3 regions of the Rhizobium sp. NRK18 genome follow, and region 2 is predicted to be linked to each of the others. Evidence: riboswitches for the same ligand, from Rfam matches in the RefSeq annotation. Region 2 holds a riboswitch; each other region holds the start of a gene.
The links. A riboswitch is a leader RNA that binds a small molecule or an ion and turns the genes downstream of it on or off. The one in region 2 is predicted to bind cobalamin.
Positions count from the first base shown of each region.

Region 1: another riboswitch for cobalamin. It lies ahead of NN662_RS14020 (energy-coupling factor ABC transporter permease); the one in region 2 lies ahead of NN662_RS14640 (aromatic ring-hydroxylating oxygenase subunit alpha).
Region 3: another riboswitch for cobalamin. It lies ahead of NN662_RS08310 (CbtB-domain containing protein); the one in region 2 lies ahead of NN662_RS14640 (aromatic ring-hydroxylating oxygenase subunit alpha).

Region 1 is NZ_JANFMV010000001.1:2,963,234-2,973,178, reverse strand. It holds gene NN662_RS14060 (ABC transporter substrate-binding protein) at 1-991, shown strand, start outside; gene NN662_RS14055 (ABC transporter permease) at 1,178-2,203, shown strand; gene NN662_RS14050 (ABC transporter permease) at 2,214-3,185, shown strand; gene NN662_RS14045 (ABC transporter ATP-binding protein) at 3,190-4,215, shown strand; gene NN662_RS14040 (ABC transporter ATP-binding protein) at 4,212-5,204, shown strand; gene NN662_RS14035 (copper chaperone PCu(A)C) at 5,269-5,805, opposite strand; gene NN662_RS14030 (helix-turn-helix domain-containing protein) at 5,865-6,554, opposite strand; gene NN662_RS14025 (hypothetical protein) at 6,649-7,014, opposite strand; cobalamin riboswitch at 7,162-7,384, shown strand; gene NN662_RS14020 (energy-coupling factor ABC transporter permease) at 7,432-8,112, shown strand; gene NN662_RS14015 (NAD(P)/FAD-dependent oxidoreductase) at 8,296-9,513, shown strand; gene NN662_RS14010 (PilZ domain-containing protein) at 9,685-9,945, shown strand.
Region 2 is NZ_JANFMV010000001.1:3,085,611-3,095,555, reverse strand. It holds gene NN662_RS14655 (FAD-binding oxidoreductase) at 1-701, opposite strand, end outside; gene NN662_RS14650 (L-threonylcarbamoyladenylate synthase) at 691-1,698, opposite strand; gene NN662_RS14645 (DUF6656 family protein) at 1,792-2,448, opposite strand; cobalamin riboswitch at 2,626-2,823, shown strand; gene NN662_RS14640 (aromatic ring-hydroxylating oxygenase subunit alpha) at 2,930-4,174, shown strand; gene NN662_RS14635 (hybrid-cluster NAD(P)-dependent oxidoreductase) at 4,174-5,268, shown strand; gene NN662_RS14630 (cytochrome-c peroxidase) at 5,291-6,661, opposite strand; gene NN662_RS14625 (phospholipase C) at 6,673-8,304, opposite strand; gene NN662_RS14620 (putative bifunctional diguanylate cyclase/phosphodiesterase) at 8,574-9,911, opposite strand.
Region 3 is NZ_JANFMV010000001.1:1,799,495-1,809,439, reverse strand. It holds gene cobN (cobaltochelatase subunit CobN) at 1-3,883, opposite strand, end outside; gene cobW (cobalamin biosynthesis protein CobW) at 4,052-5,125, opposite strand; gene cobU (bifunctional adenosylcobinamide kinase/adenosylcobinamide-phosphate guanylyltransferase) at 5,130-5,657, opposite strand; gene NN662_RS08315 (CbtA family protein) at 5,654-6,406, opposite strand; gene NN662_RS08310 (CbtB-domain containing protein) at 6,425-6,598, opposite strand; cobalamin riboswitch at 6,648-7,019, opposite strand; gene speB (agmatinase) at 7,172-8,137, shown strand; gene NN662_RS08300 (cobyric acid synthase) at 8,355-9,815, opposite strand.

The sequences.
Region 1 (9,945 bases), 120 kb from region 2:
GGTGCTGAAGCGCAATCCTGAATTCAAGGAATGGAGCGTCGACGCCCAGCCGGACGGCTATCCGGACGAGATCGTCTACCGCTTCGGCATGACCGAGGAAGCCGCGATCAACGCCATCCAGAACGGCCAGGTCGACTGGATGTTCGACACCCCGCCGGCCGACCGTCTGCCGGAGCTCGGCACCAAGTATGCGAGCCAGGTCCACGTCAATCCGCTGGCCGCCTTCTGGTATGCGCCGATGAACACCAACCTGGCGCCGTTCGATGACGTCCGCGTCCGCCAGGCCGTCAACTATGCGATCGACCGCGATGCGCTCGTCGGCCTGTTCGGCGGCGACGTGCTCGCCCAGCCGGTCTGCCAGATCCTGCCGCCGGACTTTCCCGGCCATGTCGACAACTGCATCTACACGCAGGACCCCGGTCCGGAATGGTCGGCGCCCGACATGGAGAAGGCCAAGGAACTGGTCAAGGAATCCGGCACGGCCGGCCAGAAGGTCACCGTGATCGCCGAGGACAATGCCACCTCGCGCGCCATCGGCACCTATATCCAGAGCGTTCTGTCCGAACTCGGCTACGACGCGACGGTGAAGGCGATCTCGCCGAACATCCAGTTCACCTACATTCAGAACACCGAGAACAAGGTGCAGATCAGCGTTTCGCAGTGGTACATGGACTATCCGGCCGCTTCGAACTTCCTGAACGTGCTCCTGTCCTGCGCGTCGTTTACCCCGGGCAGCGATTCCTCGATCAACATCGCCGGCTACTGCAACAAGGATCTCGATGCGAAGATGAAGGCCGCCATGGCCCAGTCGATCACCGATCCGGACGGCGCCAATGCCGAATGGGCGAAGATCGACACCGCCTTCATGGAACAGGCACCGCTGGCGCCGCTGTTCACGCCGAAGAATGTCGACTTCACCTCGGCCCGCGTCGGCAACTTCATCTTCTCCAACCAGTTCCGCTGGGTCATCAGCCAGTCCTGGGTGAAGTGATCATACGCGGAGACGCCCGGGCTTTCGGGCGTCTCCCTCTGCTTGATCTGATGAAGGCTGTCACGCTGGATTCAGCTCAGCCTCGCAGGTCCCCCACCCCGATTTGCGAGGGGTCCGGTCCGGTTTCGGACCGGACCTTCGAACAGCCGGCCCTTCAAGGAAGATACAGTGTCGCAAGCATCAGCAATGACTGACGATATGGAAGACGGTGGAGCCGCAGGAGCGCCTGTGGCAAGGGGCGGTCAAAGCCCGTGGCAGAGGGCCTGGCGGATCCTCAAGTCCGACAGATCAGCGATTGCCGCCGCCGTCATTCTCCTCATCATCATTCTGTCCAGTCTCGCCGCTCCCCTCTATGCGAGCCACGTTTCCGGCACCGATCCGTTCCGCTCGAACCTCAGCGGCAAGATCATGATCGACGGCAAGCGCACGAAGATCATGCAGGCCTCGACAGAAGGGCTCGGTCTTGGCGTCACGCCGATCGGCCCGACATGGCAGGCGCAGTATCTCCTGGGCGCCGATGCGCAAGGCCGCGACGTCGCCGCCCGGCTGCTCTATGGCGGCCGCAACTCTCTGCTGATCGCCGGCTCGGCCACCGCCATCTGTCTTGTGCTCGCCGCGCTCGTCGGCATTTCCGCCGGCTTCTTCGGCGGCTTAACCGACATGGTCCTGTCGCGCATTCTCGACATCCTGTGGGCCTTCCCGGTTTACCTGCTGGCGATCTCGCTTTCCATCGTCCTGATCTCGCAGGGGATCTCCATCGGGCCGATCGAGATCACCTCCGGCAGTCTTCTTCTGCCGATCGGCATCATCGGCATCATCTACGTGCCCTACATCGCCCGGCCGATCCGTGGGCGGGTGCTGACGCTCAAAGAGAGCGAGTTCGTGCTCGCCGCCAAGGGGCTCGGCATTCCGCGCTGGCGCATCCTCTTCAAGGACATCCTGCCGAACGTCACGACGACGCTGATCGTCTACATCCCCTTGATGATGGCGCTCAACATCGTCACCGAATCCGCGCTCTCCTTCCTGTCGATCGGCGTACAGGCTCCGGATGCGAGCTGGGGCACCATCATCCAGGACGGCCAGACGCTGCTATACAGCCGCCCGGTCGTAGCCCTTGCGCCCGGTCTCGCCATCGTCCTGACCGTGCTGGCCCTCAACGTGCTTGGAGACAGCGTGCGCGACGCGCTCGACCCCAAGACCAAGATCGGCTGAGGAGATCACCATGGCCATAGCTCTCTTCCAGCGCCTTCTGCAGATGATCTTCGTGATGTTCGGCATCTCGGCACTGGTCTTCCTCATCTTCTTCGCCACGCCCGGTGCCGATCCCGCCGCCCGTATCGCCGGCCGCAATGCCGCGCAGGAGACCGTCGAGGCGATCCGCAAGGACTTCGGCTTCGACCGGCCGCTGCCGGTGCAATACGCCATCATGATGAAGCGGCTGTTCGTCACCCAGGACCTGACCTCCTTCGTCAATCGCGGCCTGAAGGTCGTCCCGCAGGTGCTGTCGGCAGCCCCCATCACGCTGTCGCTGGTCTTCGGTGCCGCGGTCTTGTGGGTCGTCGGCGGGGTCGCGGTCGGCGTCATCGCCGCCATGACGCGCGGCACCTTCATCGACCGGGGCCTGATGGTGCTGGCGCTGATCGGCGTGTCCATGCCGGTCTTCTGGTTCGGCGAGATGATGAACCTCGTCTCGCAGAGCCGCTTCCACGACACCTGGCTGTTCTCCTGGGTTCCGGGCCTCGGCTACAAGCCGTTCTCGACCGATCCCTGGAGCTGGTTCAAGACGCTGATCATTCCGTGGTTCACGTTGGCCGCCCTCTACATCGGCATCTACGGCCGCGTGCTGCGCGCCAATCTGGTGGAGGCCTATCAGGAGGATTTCATCCGCACCGCCCGCGCCAAGGGTCTCGGTCCGATGCGCGTCATGCTCCGCCATGCGCTGCGTACCTCGCTCATCCCCTTCGTCACTATGTTCGGTCTCGATTTTGGCGTCCTCGTCGGCGGTGCTGCGCTGCTGACGGAGGTAGTCTTCGGCCTGAACGGCATTGGCCGGCTGACCTACCAGGCGCTGCTCAACCTCGACCTGCCGATGATTCTCGCAACCGTGATGTACGCCTCGTTCTTCGTGGTCGTCGCCAATGCCGTCGTGGACATGGTCTATGTCCTCATCGATCCGCGGGTGAGGGGAGTCTGACGCCATGACCAACAACGAACCCCCCGTTCTGCTCGACGTGCAGGGCCTCTCGGTCTCCTTCGCCACCGATCGCGGTCGTGCCCGCGCCATCCAGGACATCTCCTTCAAGGTCAGGGAAGGCGAGATCCTGTCGATCGTCGGCGAATCCGGTTCCGGCAAGTCGGTGACCCTGCTGTCGCTGCTCGGCCTGCACGATCCGCGCACGACTTTCGTCGACGGCGCCGTCTCCTTCCGCGGCAAGCGCATCCTGGAAATGAGCGAACGGGAAATGCGCCGGGTGCGCGGCAAGGAGATCGGCCTCATCTCGCAGGACCCGATGACGGCGCTGACGCCGGTCTACACGATCGGCTGGCAGATCGCCGAACAGATCCGCGCCCATGAGGACATCTCGAAGCGCGCCGCACGGCTGCGGGCGATCGAGCTGCTCGGCGAGGTCGGCCTCGCCAACCCGTCGGAAGCCGTCGACCGCTATCCGCACCAGCTTTCGGGCGGCATGCGCCAGCGGGCCGTCATCGCCATGGCGCTTTCCTGCAATCCGAAGCTGCTGGTCGCCGACGAGCCGACCACGGCGCTCGACGTGACCGTTCAGGCGCAGGTGCTCGATCTGCTCCTGAAGCTGCGCAAGGACTTCGGCTCAGCGATCATCCTGATCACCCACGACATGGGCGTCGTCGCCGAAGTCGCCGACCGTGTGCACGTCATGTATGCTGGCCGCATCATCGAGCGCGGCACGACGGAGGAGGTCTTCTCCAACCCCATGCATCCCTATACCTGGGGCCTGCTTGCCTCCATTCCGCCGCTGACGGGCGCGCGCATGGACAACCTGCCGGCAATTCCCGGCATGCCGCCGACGCCGGAAACCATCCCGTCGGGCTGCGGGTTCCAGCCGCGCTGTCGGTTTGCCCGGCCGGAATGCGCCGAGCGGCCGCCGCTTCAGACATCCGGCCACCAGTCGGCACTTTGCGTCCTGCAATCGCCGGAATGCGAAGACCTGCGCGCCTCCATTCTCTCCCTCGAGGAACCCGCATGACCTTGCATGCCGAAAAAGCGCCGCTCCTGTCCACGCAGTCGCTGACCAAGCACTTTACCGTCGGCAAGACGATCATGCCAGGCTCCGGCCGGACGCTCTACGCGGTCGAGGACATCTCGCTCGACGTCTATCCGGGCGAAACGCTGGGGCTGGTGGGTGAATCCGGCAGCGGCAAGTCGACCCTCGGCCGCTGCCTGACAAGGCTCTACGACATCACCTCCGGCACGCTGACCTTCGACGGCGCGGATATCACGAAAGCCGGCGAGGGCGAATTGAAGCCCGCCCGGCGCAAGATGCAGATGATCTTCCAGGATCCCTCCGCCTCGCTCAATCCCCGCCGCCGCGTGCGCGACATCCTCGGCGAGGTGCTGACGATCCATAAGCTGAGGCCGCCGGGCGAGATCGAGACGCGGCTTGCCGAGTTGATGGACCTCGTCGGCCTGCGGCGCGAATATCTCGACCGCTATGCGCACGAGTTTTCCGGCGGCCAGCGCCAGCGCATCGGCATCGCCCGTGCGCTTGCCGTCGAACCGAAGCTGATCGTCGCCGACGAACCTGTTTCGGCGCTCGACGTCTCGGTGCAGGCGCAGATCGTCAACCTGTTCAGCGAATTGCGCGAACGGCTGAACCTCACCTATGTCTTCATCGCCCACGACCTCGCCGTCGTGCGCCACGTCTCGACCCGGGTGGCGGTGATGTATCTCGGCTCGATTGTCGAACTGGCGGATGCCGACGCGCTGTTTGCCGCGCCGCGCCATCCCTACACCCAGGCGCTGATCTCGGCGATCCCTCAGCCGAAGAACCGCGGCAAGCGCCAGCACATCATCCTGACCGGCGAAATTCCGAGCCCGCTCGATCCGCCCAAGGGCTGCAAGTTCTCGCCGCGCTGTCCCTATGCGACGGACAAATGCCGCAACGAACGCCCAGCTCTCTCGACAATCGACGGCAATCGCCGCGTCGCCTGCCATTATCCGCTGGCGACATCCTGACGTTCGGCAACAGACAGCCGCCGATGCGCTCGGCGGCTGTCGTTTTCAGCAGTCGTATTCCGGCTTACTTGCCCATTTTCGGCATGGCGTCGTGGTTCATGCCGTCCATCGACTTCATGTCCATGCCCTTCATGTCGCCATTGTCGTTGCCGCTGGCATCTCCGACCTTGAATTCGACGTCGACGGGGCCGGCCTTTTCGAAGACCAGCGTCGCCTTGACCATCTCGCCTTCCTTGAACGGCTGGGTAACATCCATGAACATCACATGCAGGCCGCCCTTCTTCAATTCGACGGTCTTGCCGGCCGGAATGTCGATGCCGTCCGGCAGTTCGCGCATCTTCATCACATTGTTTACGACCGACATCTCATGCAGCTGCACATTGTCGGAGCGGTCAGACTTGATCGCCACGAGGCGATCATCGGTGGTGCCATGATTGATGATCTTCAGATAGCCGCCGCCGACCTTGGCGCCGGGGATCATGGCACGGGCATTCGGGTGGATGATTTCGAGATCGCCGACCTTGAACTCGTGCCCCCAGGCAAGCGGCGCCGTTATCAGCGCGACGATGAGGGTGAGAATGCGGATTGTCGTGGTTTTCATGGTGTTTCCTTTTCTTTCGATGGGTGAGGGTGGATTTGGTTGAAATCGTGATGGACAGATCATGGCTGCGACGCGCGCCGTTCGGGCGCGCCGGCGATGGCGGCAATCCGCTTGCGGTCGTTGATGGTCACGAGTTCAGGTGTCGAGAAGTCGATGAGCCCGGCGCGCTTGAAGCCGTTCAGGTTGCGGCTGACCGTTTCAAGCGTCAGGCCCAGCCAGTCGGCAAGGTCGACCCGTTTGAGGTAGAGGCGGAACGTGCTTCGGCACGAGCGCGGATCGTGATTGCGACGTTCGAACTGGCTGGCGAGATCGAGGATCGCCACGGCGACCCGCTCCTGCGCCGTCCTTCGCCCGAGCAGCGTGATGTGATCCTGCAACCTTTGTGTGAACGTGATGAGCGCAGCCGACGGTTCGGCGGGGGTGCCGTCCTCGGCGGAGACCATCTCCACCCTGGTGAAGGCGAGCGCCTCGACCTGACAGTCGAGATGATCCGTCACGCCTTTTCCGAACATCCGGCCGGGGCCGAGAATGTCCAGGATCTGGCGGCGGCCGTCCTGCAATGTCTGGTGAAGCGCCACGCAGCCGTCGCGGATGGCGAGGAGGCCAGGTCGTCCTCTGCGAGCGATCGAAATCGCCTCACCGGCTGCGAAGCGGCCGAGCGCCTGGTTATGGGATACGGCGACTGGCCGTTGCGGCCGTGTCGTCGATCGGGCGGACGGAACGGGGTCCGCGGTGATCCTCTGTAACATGATGTGTCGATCCGGCATGGGCGCCGGCAGAGCCCGTCAGGAGACGGAAATCCGGCGCGAACTGTGAAAGCGGCCGTCGTTAGACGGCTGCGGTTCAGACAGGAATGCCAGTGAAGGGTGGTGCGCGCGGTGCGGCGTTGGGCGGGAACAGCTGGCGGTAGAAGGCTTCGCGGTAGGCGGGCAGGCGTTCCGAAGCGGAAACGCAGACCTGCGGCCCGCCGACGGACGGCGGGACCACGAGCATCGTGCCGGCGCTGATCCGGCAGGCTTCGCAGCCATGGTCGTGTACATGCTTCTTGCCGCCGGTCTCGTCGCCGAGAGCGCTGTCGCAGATGAACGGGATGGAGCCGTCCGGCAGCGCATAGGCGGCTAGCTCGGAGGCGGGTATCTGCGAAGCAAGGACAGGGGACTTGTGCGCGAAGCCGATGGCGAACACGGCCAGCGCACACAGAATGTGCAACAGGTTCCTGATCGTCCCGTTCCGCCGTTTCATCGATGCCCCACTCGAAATATGCGCATCCGAATATCACCCGTCGGCCCCGATGACAATGCGGCAAGTTGGACGTGCATTTCCGCAATCCAGCGGTTGCATCGGCAAAATTCGTGCTCTACGACTGACGCCGATGGTTCCGCCGAACCCCAATCAAGGGGAGGGCGGATAAAAAGGGAACATGGTGAGGCGTACCCATCAGGGACCGAGACCATGGCTGCCCCCGCAACTGTGAGCGGCGAATGACGCCTTGATGCCACTGGCTTCGAAACGAAGTCGGGAAGGCAGGCCGAATGAAGACCCGCGAGCCAGGAGACCTGCCATCATCGCCGGGCATTTCGCCCATTTTATTGACTTGCCGCGCGGTGGGCGCGGAAAGGAGCCAACATGCATATCGAACCCGGCGTCGTCGACGGCGCCAAGATCGTTCTCTCCTACGCAACGGCAGCCGGAGCCCTCGGGCTCGGCCTCAAGATGGCGGTGGATACCGTCCGTCGCGATGGCGGCATTGCTGCCCTTGCCATGCGCAGCACGGTTACGACCGCGCTGGTCTTTTCCTTCTTTCAAGTTCTCCCGCATCATGCGGTCGGCGTTTCCGAGGTGCACCTGATCCTCGGCTCGACGCTGCTGTTGATGTTCGGGGCGGGGCCGGCGGCGATCGGCCTGGCATTGGGTCTGTTGATCCAGGGCGTCTTCTTCGCGCCCTTCGACCTGCCGCAATACGGCATGAACGTCACGACGCTGCTCGTGCCGCTCTGGGCCATCGGCGCGGTCGCCCGCCGCATCGTTCCGGCCCGCACGGCCTATGTCGATGTGACCTACAAACAGGCGCTGGCGCTCTCGACCACCTATCAGGGCGGCATCGTCGCCTGGGTGGCCTTCTGGGCGCTCTACGGCCAGGGCTTCGGCGCTGACAACCTTGCCGCCGTCGGCTCTTTCGGCATCGCCTATATGAGCGTCGTGCTCATCGAGCCGCTGATCGATCTCGCCGTGCTTGCTGCCGCCAAGTCCTTCGACAAGGCGAGCCGCGGTCCGCTCTTCGCGCGCCGCCTGCATCAGGCCGCCTGAGACCGCCGGCATGAGACAGGAAGGGCGCAGCGTGTCGGCTGCGCCCTTCTTTTTTGGAAGGCCTTGGATCTCACGCAGGGCACACGTCCCTTTGATGTCCGGCCTCTTGGCGTTTGACCGGCGATGCGCTAGACCTTCATGTCGGTAAATTCGTTTCTATACTAACGATATTCGGAGAGTGGCATGGCTGGCAGGCTGGTGATCGTCGGAGCAGGGCAGGCGGGCTTCGCGCTGGCGGCCAAATTGAGGGCATTGAAGGACGAGCGTCCGATCACGATCCTCGGCTCCGAGACGAGCCTTCCCTATCAGCGCCCGCCGCTCTCCAAGAAATATCTGCTCGGCGAGATGACCTTCGACCGGCTCTTGTTTAGGCCGGAAAGCTGGTTTGCCGACAACAACGTCGAAATCCGGCTCTCCGCCTGGGTCGAGGAAATCGACCGGACGGCGAAGACCGTCCGTCTTCAGGATGGCGAGCGGGTCGAATACGAGACGCTGGCGCTTGCCACAGGCGCGACCCCGCGCCGGCTGCCGGAGGCCATCGGCGGCGAACTTGCCGGCGTTTTCACCGTGCGCGACAAGGACGATTGCGACCGGCTTGCCGAAGCGATGACGCCGGGCCGCCGGCTGCTCGTCATCGGCGGTGGCTATATCGGCCTGGAAGCGGCAGCCGTTGCCCGCAAGCTCGGCCTCGAGGTCACCGTCATCGAGATGGCCGACCGCATCCTGAAGCGCGTCGCGGCGAAGGAAACCGCCGACATCATGCGCGCCGTTCATGAAAGCCACGGCGTCACCATCCGCGAGGAAACCGGCCTGCACCGCCTGATTGGCGAGGGCGGCCGGGTGACCGCAGCCGAACTGTCGGACGGCTCCAACCTTCCGGTCGATCTCGTCGTCGTCGGCATCGGCGTCACGCCGAACGATCGTGCCGCCGCCGAGGCCGGCCTCGCGGTTGCCAACGGCATCGTCGTGGATGCTTTCTGCAGGACCTCCGATCCGTCCATCTTCGCCATGGGCGACTGTGCGGTCTTCCCCTGGCAGGGCGAGGAAATCCGGCTCGAAAGCGTCCAGAACGCGGTCGACCAGGCCGAGGCGGCCGCCGCCGTCATGGCCGGCGGCGAGACGGCATATGATCCCAAACCATGGTTCTGGTCGGACCAGTACGACGTCAAGCTGCAGATCGCCGGCTTCAACAGGGGCTATGACGAAACGCTGCTTCGCCCCGGCCAGCGGGAAGGGGCTTCTTCGGTCTGGTATTTCCGCGAAGGACGACTGATCGCCGTCGACGCGATCAACGACGCCAAGGCCTATGTCACCGGCAAGAAGATGCTGGAAAGCGGCATCAACCCCGACAAGGCCGCCCTTGCCGATCCGGCTTCGGACCTGAAGACTTTGCTTGGCTAGGGGCCGCACACGTTGCCCATTGTGCCGATTTGCAACCTTTATCGTCGCCCGGGCGCCTGAACCCGGGCAAATTAAGGGTGTCATTAAAATCCTGCAACCGGTGTTTGCGGATCGTTAAGCTATGCGGTCTTACATCGGTGGCGTGCATGACATGAGGTCAGGAGCGGTCAGATGGATAGCGCAAACACGGAAGACAGACGCAGCGAACACCGCATGCGCTCGCTGAAGGCGGGCCGCATCGTCTTCAATCACGAGTATAGCACGATCAATTGCACGGTGCGCAACATGTCGGCGAAGGGCGCCAAGTTGCTCGTCGAAAATGCCATGCAGCTTCCCGAAACCTTCGAACTCGTCTTTTCGGACGACACACGCCACTCTTGCGAGATCAAGTGGCGCAAGCTGAAGGAAGTCGGCGTCTCCTTCAATTCCTGA
Region 2 (9,945 bases):
TTCAGTCCGGCAAGCGCCACCTGGTGGCCGAGCGGGCGCGGGAACAGCTTGAGCACCGCGCCGGTGATGATGCCGAGCGTGCCTTCGGCGCCGATGAACAAGTCGCGCAGGTCGTAGCCGGTATTGTCCTTCTTCAGGCGGCGCAACCCGTTCCAGATTTCGCCGGTCGGCAGCACCACTTCGAGCCCGAGGCAGAGATTGCGCATGTTGCCATAGGCAAGCACGGCGGTGCCACCGGCATTGGTCGACAGGTTGCCGCCGATCTGGCAGCTGCCCTGCGAGCCGAGCGACAGCGGAAACAGGCGGTCGACCTTTGCCGCGGCCGTATGCAGGTCGTCGAGCACGACGCCCGCATCGGCGACGACGACATTGGCCACCGGATCGATGTCGCGGATGCGGTTCATGCGCTTCAAGGACAGGATGATCTCGCCGCCGTCGGTCGCCGGTACCTGGCCGCCGACATGGCCGGTATTGCCGCCCTGCGGCACGATCGGCGTGCCGGTCTCGGTCGCAAGCTTCAGGATCTCGGAGACCTCCTCGATCGAACCCGGCAGCAGCACCAGCGGCGACTTGCGGAAATACAGGCCGCGGTCTTCGGTGATGAACGGCTGGATGTCGGAAGCCTCGGTGATCGCATGGCGCTCGCCGACGATGGCGGCAAAGCGGCTCAAGATCGCGGGCGAAAGGGGCTCACTGGTCATCGTGTTTCTGTCCTGTGGTTTCGGGCGTGCGCGGCGCTGCGGCGCGCGCCAGCCGGTCGTTGATCGCTTCGCCGAGTCCGTGGCTTGGGATGGCGGTGACGGCAATCGTCTTCGCGCCGGTGGCGTCCGCATCCTTCATCATGCCGAACAGGCTGGCCGCCGCTTCGGCCAGATCGCCGGAGGGGCTGAGGTCGAAGATGCCGAGCGCATATTCGATGCCGGGCAGGCGCTTGCCGCCGAAGGTCAGCAGCGCTTCGCCCGGCAGCAGCATGTCGGCCATCAGCCGCATGGAGGCGCCCGGCGCATAATGGGATACCAGCATGCCCGGCGCTTCGATTTCGGCATTCGTGCCATCGTGGCGCACCACCTCGAGGCCTGTCGCCGCGGCGATCTCGTCGGCACTGATGCCGCCCGGACGCAGCAGCCGGATGACGTCTCCGTCCACCTTGACGATGGTCGATTCCAGCCCGACCTTTGCGGGGCCACCGTCGAGGATCAGGTCGATCCGCTCGCCGAGATCCTGGTCCACATGGGCGGCGGTCGTCGGGCTGATCTTGCCGGAGGTGTTGGCGGAGGGGGCCGCAAGGGGCCGGTCGAAGGCCTTGATCAGCGTGGCGGAAAAACCGCGTGGCACGCGCACGCCGACGGTCTCGAGCCCGGCGGTCGCGAGCGGGTGGATGCCGGAACCTTCCTTCAGCGGCAGGATGAGCGTCAGGGGACCAGGCCAGAACCTATCCGCCAGTTGCGCCGAAACGGGATCGAATGTCGCGTAGCGCTCAGCCATCGCCTTGTCGGCCATATGGCAGATCAACGGATTGAAGCGCGGACGCCCCTTCGTCTCGTAAATCGCCGTCACGGCCGCCGGATTGGTCGCATCCGCAGCCAGTCCGTAGACCGTCTCGGTCGGCATGGCGATCGGCTTGCCGGCTTCAAGCAGAGGCAACGCGGCGGCTATCGCCTCGTCGGGATTCTTGGTGATGTCGATAATGCGGGCCATGGCTCACCGGACTTCGGATTGGCCCTGTCCTTAGCCCGGAACGCCCGGGTGTTCAACTGCGTCCGATCGGAGCAGGCGAGGGGCGCGAAGCGGTCAGAGCGCCTGGATGATGCGCCGCAGGGCCTCGTCGCGGGCGCCAAGCAGGAGGACGTTCTTGACCGCTTCCTTCTTCTCGTGCGTCTGGAACAGGATGCCGCCATTGTTGACGCTGCGGTCGATCTGCAGGCGGGGCGGGGGCGGCAATTCCGCAATCGACCTCTGCGGCTTGGTTTGCGCCGGCTTGTCGGCCGGCACCGGCTGGTTCTGGTTGACCGCCACGGCGAAATACATGCGCGGATATTTGAGGTTCAGACGTCCGAAGAAGGCGTCCGAGCCGCCGATTTCGGAGAAGAAGTTGGCGATGTAGAACGCCCAGATGACGTCGTTGAAGCGCGGATAGTTCGTCCGCGCCGCCGTGATGTGGCAATAGCCGAGATGCGGGCTCTGTTCGAAGGTACGATGAAAGATGATCTTCGGGAACTGGATCGATTTGTGAAACCGGTTCAGGCGCTCATGGGTGCGTTCGCCGGCGGCCGTCAGCATCTTGCCCGTGCGCTCTGCGACCTCTTCATAGGTGAGGTAGCGCCGCTCCTCTTCCAGCCAGTTTTCCTTGCCGCGCACGATGCGGCCGGTGCGCAGGAACTCGGTATGAACCGCCTGTCCGGGAAGCTTCGGCTTTTTCTCCGCTGCCTGGTAATATCTGGTCTTCATGGCTTCGGACACGTGCAGGGCTCCGCTATGGTCCATCATCGTCGCAAAACGTGGTTAACCGCCGGTTAAAGGGCCGCCGCGTGCCCTGTCCCTGTCCTGTCTGCGACTTGGTTGCGTGTCGTCAATTGTCGTGTCGCGTGTCGCTGGCAGCGTGTCTGCGACATCGGTTCCCAATTATAGTCTCCACAGGCTCAAGGTCTCGCCCTGATAGGGAGGGCGAAAAATTGGGAAAGCCGGTGAAAATCCGGCGCTGCCTAGCAACGGTATAAGAGCTTGAAATCGGCGAAAGAACCACCGGCAAGATCCGGAACTGCCGATGCCCCAGGGTCGGGGAGCTCTTAAGCCCGGAAACCAGCCTGAAGCATGGATTTTGAAACTTGGCCGCAGCAACCGGCCAGGGTCTCCAACTGTCGGTACTCCCAGCCGGCCGTGACCTCTCGGTTGTCTGCATCACTGATTTTTTGGCGCATGAGGATGGGTCATGGATATTCGTAACACTGTGCTGCGGCAATTGAACAACCGTCGCGAAGGCTTCAGCCTGGAGCAGGCCTTCTACACCGACCCCGACTATTTCAAGCTGGATATGGAGACGATCTGGTATCGCGACTGGCTGTTCATCGGCCATGACTGCGAGATCCCGAAGGCCGGCAATTTCTTCACCGTTCAGATCGGTGACTATCCGGTCGTCGTCGTGCGTGGCCGTGACGGCGTCATCCGCGCCCTGCACAATTCCTGCCGCCACCGCGGTTCGCGCGTCTGCAACACAGAGCGCGGCGCCTCCGCCAAGCTTGTCTGCCCCTACCACCAGTGGACCTACGAGCTCGATGGTTCGCTGCTGTTTGCCCGCCAGATGGGCGAAGACTTCGACAAGTCGCAATTCTCGCTGAAGAAGGTGCACTGCGAGTCCGTCGCCGGCTACATCTTCGTCTGTCTCGCCAATGTCGCGCCCGACTTTGCTCCGGTTCGCGCCATGCTCGATGCCTATGTCGGGCCGCATCGCCTGGCGGAAGCCAAGGTCGCCCACCAGTCGACCATCATCGAAAAGGGCAACTGGAAGCTCGTCTGGGAAAACAACCGCGAGTGCTACCATTGCGCCGGCAATCATCCGGAGCTCTGCCGCACCTATCCGGAAGCGCCGTCGGTCACCGGCACGCAGGGAGCGGGCGACGACCCGGTCATTGCCGCCCATTGGAAGCACTGCGAGGATGCCGGCCTGCCGAGCCAGTTCAAGATGCATGAGAGCGGCCAGTTCCGCGCCGCCCGCATGCCGCTGATCGAAGGCGCCGTCAGCTACACGATGTCCGGCAAGCCGGCGGTCAAGAAGCCGCTCTCGTCCGACGTCACGGTCGGCAACATCGGCACCATGCTGCTGTTCCATTATCCGACAACCTGGAACCACATGCTCGGCGATCATGCGATCACCTTCCGTGTGCTGCCGCTCGGCCCCGAAGAGACCATGGTCACAACCAAGTGGCTGGTCAACAAGGATGCCGTCGAGGGCGTCGATTACGACCTCGAGGAGCTGACTCACGTCTGGAACGAGACCAACGACCAGGACCGCCGCATCGTCGAGGAAAACGCCTTCGGCATCCGGTCTCCGGCCTATGAACCGGGCCCCTATTCGCCGGACCACGAAGGCGGCGTCATGCAGTTCGTCGAGTGGTACACCAATTTCATGATCGACCGCCTTGAAGGCGATCGCACCAAGCTGTCGGTTGTCGCGTGATGAGCAGCGTGAAGAAAGCCCCCTTCAAGCATGTCGACGAAATGCTCCCCTGGAGCGACAAGGAAGACATGCTGGAATGCGTTGGCTGGACGCCCGAGGCGCCGGACACGATGACCTTCACTTTCCGGGCAGACAAGGAGAACCGCTGGTTCCGCTACCTGCCCGGCCAGTTCGTCACGCTCGAACTGCCGGTCGGGCAGGAGACGGTGATGCGCACCTATACGCTGTCGTCGAGCCCGTCGCGGCCCTTCATGCTGGCCGTCACGGTCAAGGCGCAGAAGGACAGCGTCGGCACCCGCTGGATGCAGGAACACCTGTATCCGGGCATGAAGATCAAGGCGCACGGTCCGCGCGGCGACTTCTCCTATGTCCGCCATCCGGGTGAGAAATACCTGTTCATCTCGGCCGGTTCCGGCATCACGCCGATGATGTCGATGACCCGCGACCTCGGCGACCGCGAACCGGATAGCGACATCGCCTTCATCCATTGCGCCCGCTCGCCGAACGACATCATCTTCCGCTCGGAGCTGGAGTACAAGGCGCGCTACATGCCGAACTTCTCGCTCGGCCTGATCGTCGAGCAGCTGGAGCGGTCGCAGTTCTGGTCAGGCCTGAAGGGCCGGGTCGACAAGGCCAAGATCGCGCTTCTGGCTCCCGACTTCCTCGACCGCACGGTGTTCTGCTGCGGCCCTGAACCGTTCATGGCGACGGTCCGGGAATCGCTGGAGACGGCCGGCTTCGACATGAGCCGCTATCACCAGGAGGCATTCGCGACGGCCGCTCCGATCGCCGACATGCCGATCGTCGTCAACGAGGACAAGGACGCGGAACCTTCGTTCAAGGTGCGCTTCGCCGACAGCGGTAAGAACGTCGACTGCCAGCCGGGCTTCACCGTGCTGCAGACGGCACGCGCCAACGGCGTGCGCATAGGTGCCGCCTGCGAATCCGGCATCTGCGGCACCTGCCGGGTCAAGTGCCTGTCGGGCAAGGTCGACATGCAGCACAATGGCGGCATTCTCGACGACGAGATCGACGAGGGCTACATCCTCGCCTGCTGCTCGCGCCCGCTGACGGACGTGGAAATCGAGGCCTGACACGGGTCTCGATCCGGCGCGCTCATCTGGCCGCGGCTTCGCTCTTCGGATCGTAGCCGTCGGTCAGCGTTCCGAGAAACGCCACCAGATCCCTGATCTCCGCCTCGGTGAGAACCGGCGTGTCACCGGGTTTGCCGCCGAACGGCTTGTCGATCACGTCGATATTGCCGCGATAGCGCGGCGGCAGGTCGTCATATTGGTCGACCGTTCCGTCCGGCTTCCTGGGATAGATCGCTTCTGGCCGCGCATCCCGATCGACGTAGAACCGGACCGCATCCTCCAGAGTGTCGTAGACGCCGTTGTGGAAGAAGGTGTGCCGGGTCGCCACGTTTCGCAGCGTCGGCGTCTTGAACAGGCCGCAATTGCCCGGCTGCTCTGCATAGTCGTCGTTGCGGAACGGGCCGCAGATGCCGAGGTCGTGGTAATTCGGGTCGGCATTGGCGGCAAGATGCGGATTGCGCGGCACGCCGAGCGCCTCGTATTCGAAATCGGTGAATATCGGCGGCCGCCCGTCTGCATCGATCTGGTCCAGATGGCAGGCGGCGCAATTGCCCTTGTTCTCGTCGTCGAAGAGCTTCAGCCCGTGCGCCTCGGCCGGGGAAAGCGTCGCCTGACCTTTCAGGTAATAGTCATATTTGCTGGTGAAGGGATGGAAGGAAACCTCCTCCGTCTCGTAGCGGGCGATGGCGAAGCCGGCCTCGTCGACGGTCGCCTTCTCGTCGGCGAGAACGGTCTTGCCGAACAGCTTTTCCATTTCCGGCGCATAGGCGGCCGCCAGCTTCTCGTAGAGCGTATGCCGGTCGGGGAGCGCCATCTCAAAAGGGGAGTAGAGCGGGCCGAACACCTGTTCCTGCAGCGTGTCGGCGCGACCGTCCCAGAACATGCCGCCTTCCGGAACGATATCGTTGCCGTTGCCGGCCTTGGGCGCCAGATTGTGGGCTGCCGCGGTCAGCAGCGGCTGCGCATCGGCGGCATTTCCGGCCGCAACGGCCGCCACTTCGGCCATCGGCGTTGCTTCGTTCTGCTCGGTGGCTGCCGTCTCCGGCCCGACCTCGAAGGACGGCGTCAAATATTTGTAGGTGAGCGTCGGCACCGGCCGCATGCCCGGCTGGTCGAGATGCGGACCGCCGAGCTGGACCGACAGGGCGTTGGCGGGCGCATAGTGATGCGCCGGATCGTGACAGCTGGCGCAGGACATGCGACCGGACGCAGAGAGTGCCGTGTCGTAGAACAGCGACTTGCCGAGCGTCGCCATGGCGCTGAGCGGCTGCGTTCCCGCCGGAGAGGCGGTGTCACGATGTTCTGCCCGTGCGATCGGCGCGGATGCGCCCGCAAGCACGAGGCCCGCGAGCGCAACGGCCGGCACGAAAGGCGTGAGAGGGCGCCGTTTCATGCCGGTCCTCCTCAGCTCTTCACTTCGCCGGTCTTCGGGTCGAGCATCAGCGCAGGCGTGTTGCCCTTCGACCAGTCGAACATGCCGTTGAGCGAACCGGCAACGGCATCGAAGGATCCGCCGCCGAGACGCTGGCCGGCCATCCAGTTGTCCTCGATGAAGCGCATGACCGAGGTCTGGTCGGTCAGCGTGTGGTCGACGAAGTTGGACTTGGCATAGGGCGAGAGGACCATCAGCGGCTGGCGGGTGCCGTAGCCGCAGCGGCCTTGCGCCGGCAGGCCGTTGACGCCGGGCATCGGCGTGCCGGTGCCGCAGGCGTCGCCGTTCAGGACGTCGTAGCCCTTCACCGGAATGTTGGACGGATTGACAAGCGCATGAGCGTGGTCGTACCAGCCGTCGGAATCGTCATAGAGGATGACGATGGCGGTATCCTTCCAGAACGGCGACTTCTCGATCGCATTGACCGTTTCGGCGACGAATTCCTGCTCATCGATCGGATCGGAATAGCCGGCATGGCCATCCTGATAGGCAGGCGCCTTCAGGAAGCTGACGGCAGGCATGTTGCCGGCCTTCAGGGCGTCGGTGAAGTCGTGCATGTCGTACTGGTGGTTGGCGCCGCCGTCGTCGGACGTGCCGATTGCCGCGACGGAGGACGGACGCACATGCTGCGGATTGGCCGTCGACGGATAGTACTGGAACGGCTGATGGTGCGGGATGTAGTCGGCCTTGTGCTCGTTGGTGACGGTCGAGGTCGTGGCGCGGTCGCAGCCCGTCGTGCTGTCGGCGTTCTTCAGCGTCAGGTCGAAGCCGCCTTCGAAGAAGCCCCAGCTGATGCCGCGATCGTTCAGCATGTCGCCGATGTTGCGGCCGGTCATGAGTGCCGTCTGGCCGGTGGAACAGACGTCCCCGGTCGGATCGAGGTCGGAGATCATCGTCCAGTTGCCGTTGCCGTCCGGCACGACCCGGCCCTTGTCATAGGTGCCGTCCTTCTCGAGCGCATAGCCCGGCGGCAGCGAGAGGCCGTTCGTCTGACCGGACACGAGGTTGATCGCGCCGGGCGTCGAGGGACCGAAATTGGTCGAGAACGAGTTGTCGTTCATCGCAAAATGCTGGGCATAGTTCCACAGGGCCGTGACGGTGTTGCCGTCGTAGTAGCCCATGACCTGGCCCTTGGTGCCGAAAGCGCCGGCGCCGCCCTTGGTGGCGCGGCCGGTGCTGGCCGGAAACAGGTCCATCTTGAAGTCGTCATAGGCGGCCTGTTCGGCGGTGTAGCCATGGTTCTGCGACTGGGTCGCGGCCTGTGTGCGGTCGAGGCGGAAGGGAGCAGCTGCGTCGGCGCCGTTCTTGTCGTCCGTCTTGTTGGGGTTGTTGTCGAGCAGGCCGGCATTTTCCAGCGTGTTGATGTCCTTCGGCGTTCCGGCGGACGCGGCAAACTTCGGCTCGCCATCGGGATTGGTCGCCTTGGGATAGGTGGCGAAGTAGTGATCGAAGGAGACATTCTCCTGGAAGATGACCACCAGATGCTTGATCGGCGTTGCCGTGTTGTTGGCGGCAGGTGCGGCGCTGACGGCCGAAGAAAGCGACACGAGCAGCATGGCGCTGCAGGCCGCAAGTGCGGTTGCACGACGGGAAATTTCAGACATAGGCTTGTCCCTCGAAGTGTGGATGAAGACGCCCGGAAGAGCCGTTGGGGCGGACGGGCACGTCCCGGCTAGCAACGCCGCATGACACTTCCGTGAACCTTTTTGCGGTCCGGAACGGCAGCCGTCGACACGCCGCAAATCGGCAAGGATCTGTTTTTGCGGGTGTAATTTGATGGCAAGATCTGCCCGGCAGCGGCTCTTCGGGACATTTTGCCACGCGGTCCGTCAAATTGCCGCACCGGCTCGCGACGGCGACAGTCGAACCCGTTTCAGATGGTGGTCGGGAGGCGCAATTCGAAGTCGGCCAATGTCATCGGCCGTCCAAAATAATAGCCCTGCAGCGCGCTGCAGCCGCAGTCGAGCATGAAGCGGTATTGCGCTTCCGTTTCAACGCCTTCGGCCAGCACGTCGAGGCTGAGGTCGTGGCCCATCTGGACGATGGTCTTGGCCAGCGACGCGTCCGTTTCGTTTTCCGAAACGCCGCGCACGAAGCTGCGGTCGATCTTCAATTGCGTCAGCGGCAGTCGGCGAAGATAGCTCAAGGACGAATAGCCGGTCCCGAAGTCGTCGAGCGCGACGCCGATGCCGATATCCTGTAGGGCGGTCATCTTGGCGACCAGCCCCTCGACGTCGGCGACGAAGACGCTTTCCGTCAGTTCGAGCTTCAGCCGCTTGGGATCGACGCCGTATGTTTTGACGGTTCCTTCGACCAGCTGGACAAAGTCCGTCAGCAGGAACTGATCGGCGGTGATGTTGATGGAGAGCGTCAGGTGTTGCCTTGCGGTGTCGTCGTTCCATGCCGCCAGCGTCTGGCAGCCTTCCTTGAGCACCCAGCTGCCGATCTTCGGCATGATGCCGCTGCGCTCGGCGAGCGGAATGAACTCCGCGGGCGACACGTAGCCGCGCTTCGGATGATTCCAGCGCAGCAGCGCCTCGGCGCCGATCGTCCGGCCTTCCCGATCCACCTGCGGCTGGTAGAAGAGCTCGAATTCGCCGCGGCTGACACCCAGCAGCAGCTCCCGCACAAAACTGCCGTTATTGGCGGCGTCGGACTGGATGACGACGAAAATGCCCGAAAACAATGTTGCCAGGATGCCGGCATTGACGAGCGCGAAAGGTCCCCGGATCGTCCCGGTCAACGGCGTTTCGGCCGCCAGGGTGAAGTTGCTGCTGGCGAAGATTGCGAACCCGGCGAGACAGGCGACGATGATGCCGATCTGCAACCACGAGCGCTGCCGCTGATAATTGACGTAGCCGACAAGCGCGATCACCAGCAGATAGATATGCAGGATGCGCGGCGTGTCCGCGTCGGGAATGTCGAAACAGAGCGCGAAATTGCAGATGAAGAGAAAGCTCGTCACCTGCGGGAAAATCAGCCCCGCATGCACCATGCCCGCCTTCAGCATCATGAGCGAGACGATCATCGCCACGCCCATCATCCCGACGCTGACGGCGATCAGCGTGTATCCGGCAACGATATAGAACGCCAACCAGCCGGCGCACAGCGCGATCGCGATCCAGGTGAGGGCTTCACAGATCTGCAGGATGCGGGGCGAAGACAGCGATGTGATGCTTGGAGGTTTCGTGTTCAGCGACGGGCTGTGCATAGGTCCTTGCTCATTGTGCCGTGAACCGGAGGGC
Region 3 (9,945 bases), 1.3 Mb from region 2:
GCGCCGCGGCGTTCTTGTCGGCCATGAAATCGCGGACCGTCTCATCCATGATGAAGGCCTGATAGGCGGCCTCGAAATGGTAGTCCTTGACGGCTCCTGTGGTGGCGGCGAAAGCGAACATGTAGTCGACCGTCGCGGTGATTTCGAAAGCGCCCTTGTAGCCGTGACGCATGACACCGGCGATCCATTTCGGATTGACGACGCGGCCGCGCACCACGCGGCCGATCTCTTCTTCGAGCGACCGGATCACCGGCTTTTCCGGCCGCGAATGGTCGTTGTGGTAGATCGCCGGCCGCTCGCCTTTCAGATGCTCGACGGCGGCCGTCATGCCGCCTTCAAACTGGTAGTAGTCGTCGCTGTCGAGCAGATCGTGCTCGCGATTGTCCTGGTTCTGCACGACGGCCTGGACGCTGCGCAGCCGCTCTTCGAACAGCCCACGCTCGGCCTTGCCCTCTTCGCCGGCGCCATAGGCGTAGCCGCCCCAGACGAGATAGCTTTCGGCCAGATCGGCCCGCCTATCCCAGCCCTTCTCGTCGATCAGCGCCTGCAGGCCGGCGCCGTAAGCGCCCGGTTTCGATCCGAAGACCCGGTAGCCGGCCCGACGCTCCGCTTCCGTTTCGCCGAGCCCCCGGGCCACCAATTCCGCCCGCTCCCGCTTCATCCGGGCGGCGACGGGGTTGTCGGCCTCGTCCTCTTCCAGCGCGCCGACAGCGCGCACCGCACGATCGAACAGCGAGATCTGCTCCGGAAAGGCATCGCGGAAAAAGCCCGATATGCGCAATGTAACATCGACGCGCGGCCGGCCGAGCTTTGCCATCGGGATGATCTCGTAGCCGGTCACCCGACGCGACGCCATATCCCATACCGGTTTCACGCCGATCAGCGCCAGCGCTTGCGCAATGTCGTCGCCGCCGGTGCGCATGTTCGACGTGCCCCAGGCCGTCAGGCCGAGGGATGTCGGCCAATCGCCGTGATCCTGGACATAGCGGGTGATCAGCATTTCCGCCGACTTGCGGCCAAGCTCGTAGGCCGCCGGCGTCGGCACAGCCCGGCTGTCGACGGAATAGAAGTTCTTGCCCGTCGGCAGCACATCCGGTCGCCCCCGTGTCGGCGCACCGGATGGCCCGGGCGCGACGAAGCGACCGGAAAGCCCGGTCATGATCCCGGCGATTTCCGCCTGACCCGACATGACGATGGATGGCTTCAATCGCGTTTCGATCTCGGCAAGCACCGCCCGCGTCGCCGCCCAGTCATCGGGGCAGATGATGTCGCCGGACACCAGCGCGGCGGCCAGCAACTCGATGCGCTCGACGGTGTCACCATTCGTCCGCCACGGGTCATCGGAGAGGCCCGCGAGAATGTCCGGTCTCGGCCCGGTCCAGGGCGCGGCCATATCGCAGTCTAGGGGGTCGAATGGAGCGTCAGGCTCACCCCCCTCTGTCACTTCGTGACATCTCCACCACAAGGGGGGAGATTGGAGCTCCGCCGCTGGCCTCTCATCGATCTCCCCCCTTGTGGGGGAGATGCCCGGCAGGGCAGAGGGGGGTAAAATTGGTCGCAGGTCTGACAATCCCAGATCCCCCGCAATCGCCCGCTGAAGGCTGGCATCGCCACCCTCACCCACACCGCGCGGCACGCGGGCGAGCGCAACCGTCAGATCGGTCAGCAGCCGTCCCTCAGGCGCAAGGCCGAAAATGTGCAAGCCGTCGCGGATCTGCATTTCCTTAAGATCGCAGAGCCAGGCGTCGAGCTTTTCGAGCGCCGCATCGTCGCTGTCGCCCTTGGCAATGCCGGCATCCTGATCGAGGCCGATGTCGGCAATGAGTTCGAGGATCTGTTTCTTCAGGAGCTTCAACCGTCGCGGATCGCCGCCCGCCGCCTCGTAATATTCATCGACCAGAGCTTCCAGATCCTTCAGCGGTCCGTAGCTTTCCGCCCGCGTCAGCGGCGGCGTGAGATGATCGATGATGACGGCCGAGGTCCGGCGCTTGGCCTGCGTGCCCTCGCCAGGGTCGTTGACGATGAATGGATAGACATGCGGCAAGGGACCGAAGACGGCCTCCGGATAGCAGGTTTCGGAGAGCGCCAGCGCCTTGCCCGGCAGCCATTCAAGATTGCCATGCTTGCCCATGTGGACGATTGCACCGGCGCCGAATTCTTCGCGCAGATGCGCATAGAACGCGAGATAGCCGTGCGGCGGCACGAGGTCGGGCGAATGGTAGGTTTCCTTCGGGTCGATATTGTAGCCGCGGGCCGGCTGGATGCCGACCATGACGCCGCCGAGCCGGCTTAGCGGCAGCGCGAACACGTCTCCGACCACATAAGGATCGCCTTCCGGCGCGCCCCAGCGGGATGTTACCTCGTCCTGAATCTGTTTGGGAAGACTCGCGAAGAAGACCTTGTAACGGGAGAGGGAAAGCGTCTCGCGGATCTCCCGTCCGTCATTGCCGGCATTGGTCGGTCCGGCCATCAGATGCGCCATCAGTGCGTCGCCGTCAGCCGGCACATCGGAGACCGGATAGCCCGCCGCCGCCATCGCCTTCAGGACCTCGATCGTGCCAGCTGGCGTGTCCAGGCCAACGCCGTTGCCAAGCCGTCCGTCGCGGTTCGGATAGTTCGCGAGGATGATGGCCACGTTGCGCTCGGCAGCCGGCTTGCGCCTCAGCCGCGCCCAGTTGGCCGCTAGCTTGGCAACGAAGGCGGCCCTGCCCGGCTCGGGTTCGTGCGTGACGATATTCGCCTCGACATTTTCGTCGAAGGATGCTGCCGACTTGAAGGAGACGGCGCGAGAGAGCACGCGGCCGTCCACTTCCGGCAACGCAACGTTCATCGCCAGATCGCGGGCGGAAAGCCCCTGCGCCGAACTCTCCCAGGCATCTCTCGACGACGCTGAGAAAATTGCCTGCAGCACGACCGCCCCAGAGGCTTCGAGGACCGTGCCCTTCGTCTCCGCACCGGGTGCCGACACCGCAAAGCCTGTGGCGTTGATCACCACATCCGGTGCGACATCGGAAAAGACGGCTTCCACCGTTCCGGCTGACACCGGATCCTTGAGGCTGGAAACGAATACCGGCAGCGCCTGAACGCCTTCGGCCGCCAGTGCCTCGATCAGTGCCTCCACCGGCTTCGTCTCGCCGCTCTGCACCAGCGCGCGGTAGAAGCAGATGGCGGCGGTTGCGGTACTCCCTCTCCCCGCCTGCGGGGAGAGGGCTGGGGTGAGGGGCAAATTAGCGTTTGCATCCCTCTGCCCCTCATCCGCCCTCCGGGCACCTTCTCCCCGCATGCGGGGAGAAGGAAGAGCGGCAAGGTCTTGCCACTCCGAAACCGAAACCACACCCCTGCCCGACCACCAGAGCCCTGCCTTCAACAGCGGCTTGGCTGGCTCCGGCCTTTCCCCGCCGTTGAGCAGCGCCGCGCAATAATCGAGAAATCCGCGCGCATTCTCCTCGCCGCCTTCGATCAGGTAGGACCAGAGCGCCGCGTGATCGTCGACATCGAGATTGGAATAGGGCAGCAAGCCGTCGTCGGGCTTGTCGTCTCCCGGCAGCACGGCAATCAGCGCACCGCTCCGGCCTGCTGCGGCATGCAGCGCCTCGAGCGCATACTGGAAGTAGCTCGCCCCGCCGAGCGCCCGCACCACGATCAGCTTCGCATGCCGCGCCGTGCGCTCGACATAGGTGTCGACCGACATCGGGTGCTTGAGGCTCATCAGGCTGGCAAGCCTCAGGCTCGGCCCCTCGCCATGGCGCCGGTGCGCGCCGGCAATCGCGGCGAGCTCCGTGTCGGCGGCGGACAGGAAGAGGATATCGCCCGGCGACTGGCCGAGATCGATTGCCTCTTCGCTATCGGCAATCGAGCCTTTCTGGGCGAGCAGCAGATGCATGTTTCAGTCCTTCAGGCTCCTGCCCCTCATCCGCCTGCCGGCACCTTCTCCCCGTTCACACGGGGAGAAGGGCAAACTCGGCGCCGCCCAGGCCCCCCTCCCCGTTTGCGGGGAGAGGGCTGGGGTGAGGGGCAAGTGTCAGGCAGGCGCAACGGCTTTGCCATTCTCTTATGCCGCGGCGGCGATCGCCGCGCGTACCGCTTCCTCGTCGATTTCGTGCAGACCGATCACCACAAGACGCGAGCCCCTGGTCTCGCCCGGCTTCCACGGCCGGTCGAAATAATGCTCGATCCGGCTTCCGACGGCCTGGATGACGAGGCGCATGGCCTTGCCGGGCACTTCGACGAAGCCCTTGAGGCGCAGGACATCATGGGCGTCGATGACACCCTTCAGCTTCTCGAGGAAGGCCGCAGGATCGGCAAGCGCACCGAGTTCGACGACGAAGCTTTCGAATTCGTCGTGATCGTGGTGGTGATCATGCTCCTCGCCGGAGGCGTGCAGCGCCTCATGCTCCAACTCGTGGTGGGACTTGCGGTTGACGATATCGTCTTCCGAGCCCGCACCGATCCCGAGCAGCACGGCCGCCGGCACTTCGCCGCCTCGCGCCTCGACCATCTTCGGCTTGCGTGAGATCGAGTTCGTCACGGTCTCACGCACCAACGCCAGACCGGCGGCGTCAAGCAGGTCGGCCTTGTTGAGGATGATCAGGTCGGCGGCGGTCAGCTGATCCTCGAACAGTTCTTCCAGCGGGCTCTCGTGGTCCAAGTTGTCGTCCTGCACGCGCAGCGCATCGACCTTGTCGTGATCGTCGGCAAAGCGGCCGGCGGCGACCGCCGCGCTGTCGACAACAGTCACCACGCCATCGACGGTCACCTGCGTCTTGATGTCCGGCCAGTTGAAGGCGGCGACCAACGGCTGCGGCAGTGCCAGACCGGAGGTCTCGATGACGATATGGTCGGGGCGGTTTTCCCGCTCCAGAAGCTTCGTCATCGCCGGAATGAAATCGTCGGCGACGGTGCAGCAGATGCAGCCATTGTTGAGCTCGACGATGTCGTCCTCGGTGCAATTCTCCGCGCCGCAGCCCTTCAGCACTTCGCCATCCACGCCGAGATCGCCGAATTCGTTGATGATCAGCGCGATCTTCCGGCCATTGGCATTCATCAGCATGTTGCGGATCATCGTCGTCTTGCCGGCGCCGAGAAAGCCGGTGATCACCGTTGCCGGGATTTTTTCCTTCATCATGATCCTAACCCTTCATTTTCAGCGGCAATCCCGCCGCGATAAAATAGACTTCGGCCGCCTTTGCCGCAGCCATCTGATGGAGCCTGCCGGCGTGGTCGCGAAAGGCGCGCGCCATGGCATTTTCCGGCACGATGCCGAGACCGACCTCGTTCGACACCAGGATGATGCGACCCATCGCCTGCGGCAGGTAGTCGGCCAGCGCCCGCGAGGCCGCGTCGATATCCGCCTCCGCCATCATCAGGTTCGACACCCAGAGCGTCAGGCAATCGACGAGAATAACACGGCCCGGATCGTCGACCGAGCGCAGGCAGCCGATGAGGTCGACCGGCTCCTCATGCGTCGTCCAGCCGTCGCCGGCCCGCTCATGCTTATGGCGCGCGATGCGATCGCGCATCTCGTCGTCATAGGCCTGGCCCGTCGCCAGATAATGGTGGTCGAGACCGGACTGTCTGGCCAGCCCTTCGGCGAACCGCGACTTGCCCGAACGGGCGCCGCCCAGCACCAGGACGGCGCCGGGCGGTGTCGTCATCATGCGGCAGCTCCCACGATCTTGCGGTTTGCAAGACCCATCAGCAGGCCAAGCACGAGCCAGAAGACCAGCGTCGTGGCCAGCGCGGCAACAGCAAACTCGGCGGCAAGAATGGCCGGGACGGCGCTGTCGATGCTGTCGGGCTGCGGCGCACCCCAAAGATGCGGAGCGGCAATCAGCACGAGGCCGAGAACCTTGGCCCAAGACTCTTCACGCAGGGCCAGAAGCCAGATGCCGGCACCCGAAAGCACCACCGCGCTCAGCCACCAGACCTGGCGGGCGTCGAGATCCGCGGCCGGAAAGCCGGGCAGTTCCGGCGGCAACCCAAGCGAGGGCAGCATATGCACGGCCAGCCAGGCGCAGGCACCCCAGAAGATGCCGTTGGCCAGCGTGATATCGCGTCCTGACACGAGGCTGATGCCGGCCAGAAGCAGCGCGAAGCCCGCCCCGGCCACGAGATTGGCCATCAGCGTTCCGCCGAAGCGGCTGACTCCGAAGAGCAAACCGCCGTCCTCGTGATCATGCTCTTCAGCCCCATGGGCAAGGGCCGGAGACGGCAGGAAGAGCGAGCCGGCGAGTTCGCCGAATGTCGAGTTTTCAGCCTTCGCAGAATGCTCGTGCGCGGGCGCCCCGCCTTCATATTCTTCTGCATGCAGAATCAAGGGCACGACTTTGACCTGCTGCGCGACGGTCATCACACCACCGGCAACAAGCCCGGCCACCAGAGCGGCCAGGAGATATCTGACAATCATGACAGGTGACCTTCGTCCTTAATGGCAGGGAAAGCCATAGGCGTGGCGCACGTCATGGGCGGTATCGTGCAGAACCGCCGAATGCGCGAGACCGACGCCGAACACCAGGAACGCGCCGAGAAGCAGCGCGATGAAACCGGCCTTCTGACGGTCGGACACCGAGAGGGTAGAAGAAGATGCGATCGTAGCCATGACAACCTCCGTGCTGGCGTACTGGAGGAGCCTCCTCCGAGGTTTGGGCGAATGCCCGGCACGATATGGCAGGTCTCCTGGCTCGCGGTTTCAGGCATTTCTGCCAGCAGGTCTCCCTCGCCTTCCCGGAGTTTGATGGCAGATCGCGAAAGGCGGACGATTCGTAGACAATAGAGGCGTCCAACCCCGGTTCACGCGACTGCCACTCCAGTGGCTTTTTCCGCCGATGGTCTTTCCTGCCCGCCTGCCGATAGTGCAGACAGCCGGCAGTGCGGCCCATCGGTGGAACGGAAGACCCTCGCCACTCTACAGTCGCGGGGTCGGCTGCGATTGGAACGCCCTGCTTGGGTCCGTCCCGTCACATTCCCTTTTGATCCCGATTGGCGCTTGCCGCTCGGGAACCATCCGTAATTAATGATGATTATGGATTCCCCTGCCGCCTGTCAATTGCGCGTGAGCGACAGAGACTGTCCTCTCACCGCGATTTCCGACATTCGCAAATCCCACTTGCCCACCCGCCTAACCGGTGCGACCTTCCCTCTCGCAGCACATCGGGATGGCAAAGGATTGCGCATGACGAAAAACAGCTACGACTCCGGACGGTTGAACCTGCCCTTCGTCGGCATTTCCACCTTCGGCAAACGTCCATACGAACCGGACTGGTCGAAGATTGCCGCCGATGTCGCCGTCATGGGCGCGCCCTTCGATTTCGGCACGCAATGGCGGGCCGGCGCGCGTTTCGGACCGCGGGCGATCCGCGAGGCCTCGACACTGTTTTCCTTCGGCCATGCCGGCGCCTATGACCATGACGACGGCGTTACCTATCTCGACGACGTGACGATCGTCGACATCGGCGATGCCGACATCATCCACACCAACACCGAAATGAGCCACGCCAATATCGAAAAGGGTGTGCGGGCCATCCTTGCGGCCGGCGCGCTGCCGGTCGTGCTGGGCGGCGACCATTCGATCAACATCCCCTGCATCAATGCCTTTTCCGATCAGGGCCCGATCCATCTCGTGCAGATCGACGCCCATCTCGACTTCGTCGACGAACGGCACGGCGTGCGCAACGGTCACGGCAACCCGATGCGCCGCGCGGCCGAGAAGGATTACGTCACCGGCCTCTCGCAGATCGGCATCCGCAATGTCTCCTCGACCGCGAAGGAAGGCTATGAAACCGCGATCTCAATGGGATCGGACATCATCACCGTTCGCGGCGCCCGCAGGCTCGGCACCGAGGCGCTGCTTGCCCGCATTCCGGAAGGCGTGAACTACTATCTGACGATCGACATCGACGGTTTCGATCCATCGATCGCGCCGGGCACCGGCACGCCAAGCCACGGCGGCTTCCTCTATTACGAGGTTCTCGACATCATCGCCGGCCTCGCCGAACGCGGCAACGTCGTCGGCATAGACCTCGTCGAGGTCGCACCCGACTACGACCACACCGGCACCACTGCGATCCTCGCCGCGCAGGTGCTGCTGAACACGATCGGGCGGATCTTTCATTTCCGGAAGTTGAGGGCTGGTGGGTAAGGACATCGCAATTTGCAAACGCCCCCCTCTCTTGGAATTTCTAACACTTAGCTGGCGCTAAGATGTTGAAATTCCATTCTCCCCCGCCGAGGGGGAGATGGGAGCCCGCGGCGATCTCGACGCTTCGCCTCTCCCCTTGCGGGAGAGGATACAAAATCATGATCTTAGCTTCAGCTAAGTCATAGATTTTGTTGGTGAGGGGATATTTTTGGCGACGTCACCCGCCTGCCATCACCCCATCAAGCCAGTCCTTGTCCAGGACCGCCTCCAGCTCCGCCGCCACCTCGTCTAGCGCCGCATCGACGCTCGCCGCGTAGTTCGTGCGTTCGCCCGAAAGCCCGAAGCTGGACAACAGGCCGGCGCGGTAGGTATCGCTGGAAAAGAGCCCGTGCAGATAGGTGCCCATCACCTTGCCGTCTGCCGATAGTGCCCCGTCCGGCCGGCCGTCGATGGTCACCGGCGCCCGCGCGCAGTCCGCGCCACGGGTTTCGCCGAGATGGATTTCGTAACCGGCCAGTGACGCATCATATTCGGTCGACCAGGCCGAAGCGTTGCGCACCGTCTTTTCCGGCGCCATCACCGTCTCGACGTCGAGAAGGCCGAGGCCCGGCGCCGCGCGCACATCCCCCTCGATCCCGTCCGGATCGTGCACCACGCGCCCAAGCATCTGGTAGCCGCCGCAAATGCCGATCACCCGCCCGCCGCGCCGATGGTGCCGGACGATGTCGCCATCCCAGCCCTGCGCCCGGAAATCGCCAAGGTCACCGATCGTTGACTTGGACCCGGGAATGACGACCAGCGCCGCGTCGGCCGGAATGCGTTCGCCCGGCCTGACGAAGACCAGCTCGACATCGTCTTCCGCCGCCAGCGGATCGAGATCGTCGAAGTTGGCAATGCGCGAGAGAACCGGCACGGCAACCTTCAGCGCCCCCGTCCCGCGTCGCGCCAGCCGCTCCAGCACGACGGAATCCTCCGCCGGCAGGCGCGCCGCCGACTTCAGCCACGGCACCACGCCGAAGCACGGCCAGCCTGTAAATTCCTCGATCGCGGTAATGCCGTCACCAAACAGTGACACGTCGCCGCGAAACTTGTTGATGATGTAGCCGGCGATCATTGCCCGGTCTTCCTCCGGCAGAATGGCATGCGAACCGACGAGCGAGGCGATCACCCCGCCGCGATCGATATCGCCGACCAGCACCACCGGCACCTTCGCCCGCGTGGCAAAGCCCATATTGGCGATATCGCCGGCCCTCAGATTGATTTCCGCCGGCGACCCCGCCCCTTCCACGATGACGAGGTCCGCCCCCTCGCCGGTGATACGAAAACTCTCCAGAACCGCGTCCAGCAATTGCGGTTTCAGCCGCTGGTAATCGCGTCCTTTCGCCTGGCCGAACACCCGGCCCTGCAGGATGATCTGGCTGCCGACGTCCGACTGCGGCTTCAAGAGCACCGGGTTCATGTGGACGGAAGACGGCACGCGCGCCGCCATTGCCTGCAGCCATTGCGCCCGGCCGATTTCGCCGCCGTCATCGGAAACGGCGGCATTGTTGGACATGTTCTGCGGCTTGAAGGGACGGACCTTTAGGCCCCGGTTGGCGGCAATCCGGCAGAGGCCCGCGACAAGGACCGTCTTGCCGACGTCCGATCCCGTCCCCTGCAGCATGATTGCTTTCGCCATGGTCGCTTCATCCCTCCGTCAAAGGCTGAAAGGGATAATGCGATCGCGGGCAATTGCAATTGCCCAATGCGGAAAAGATGAAGGGAGGAGCGACATCGCCAGCCCTGAAACGCCAAGGCCGCGCAATCTC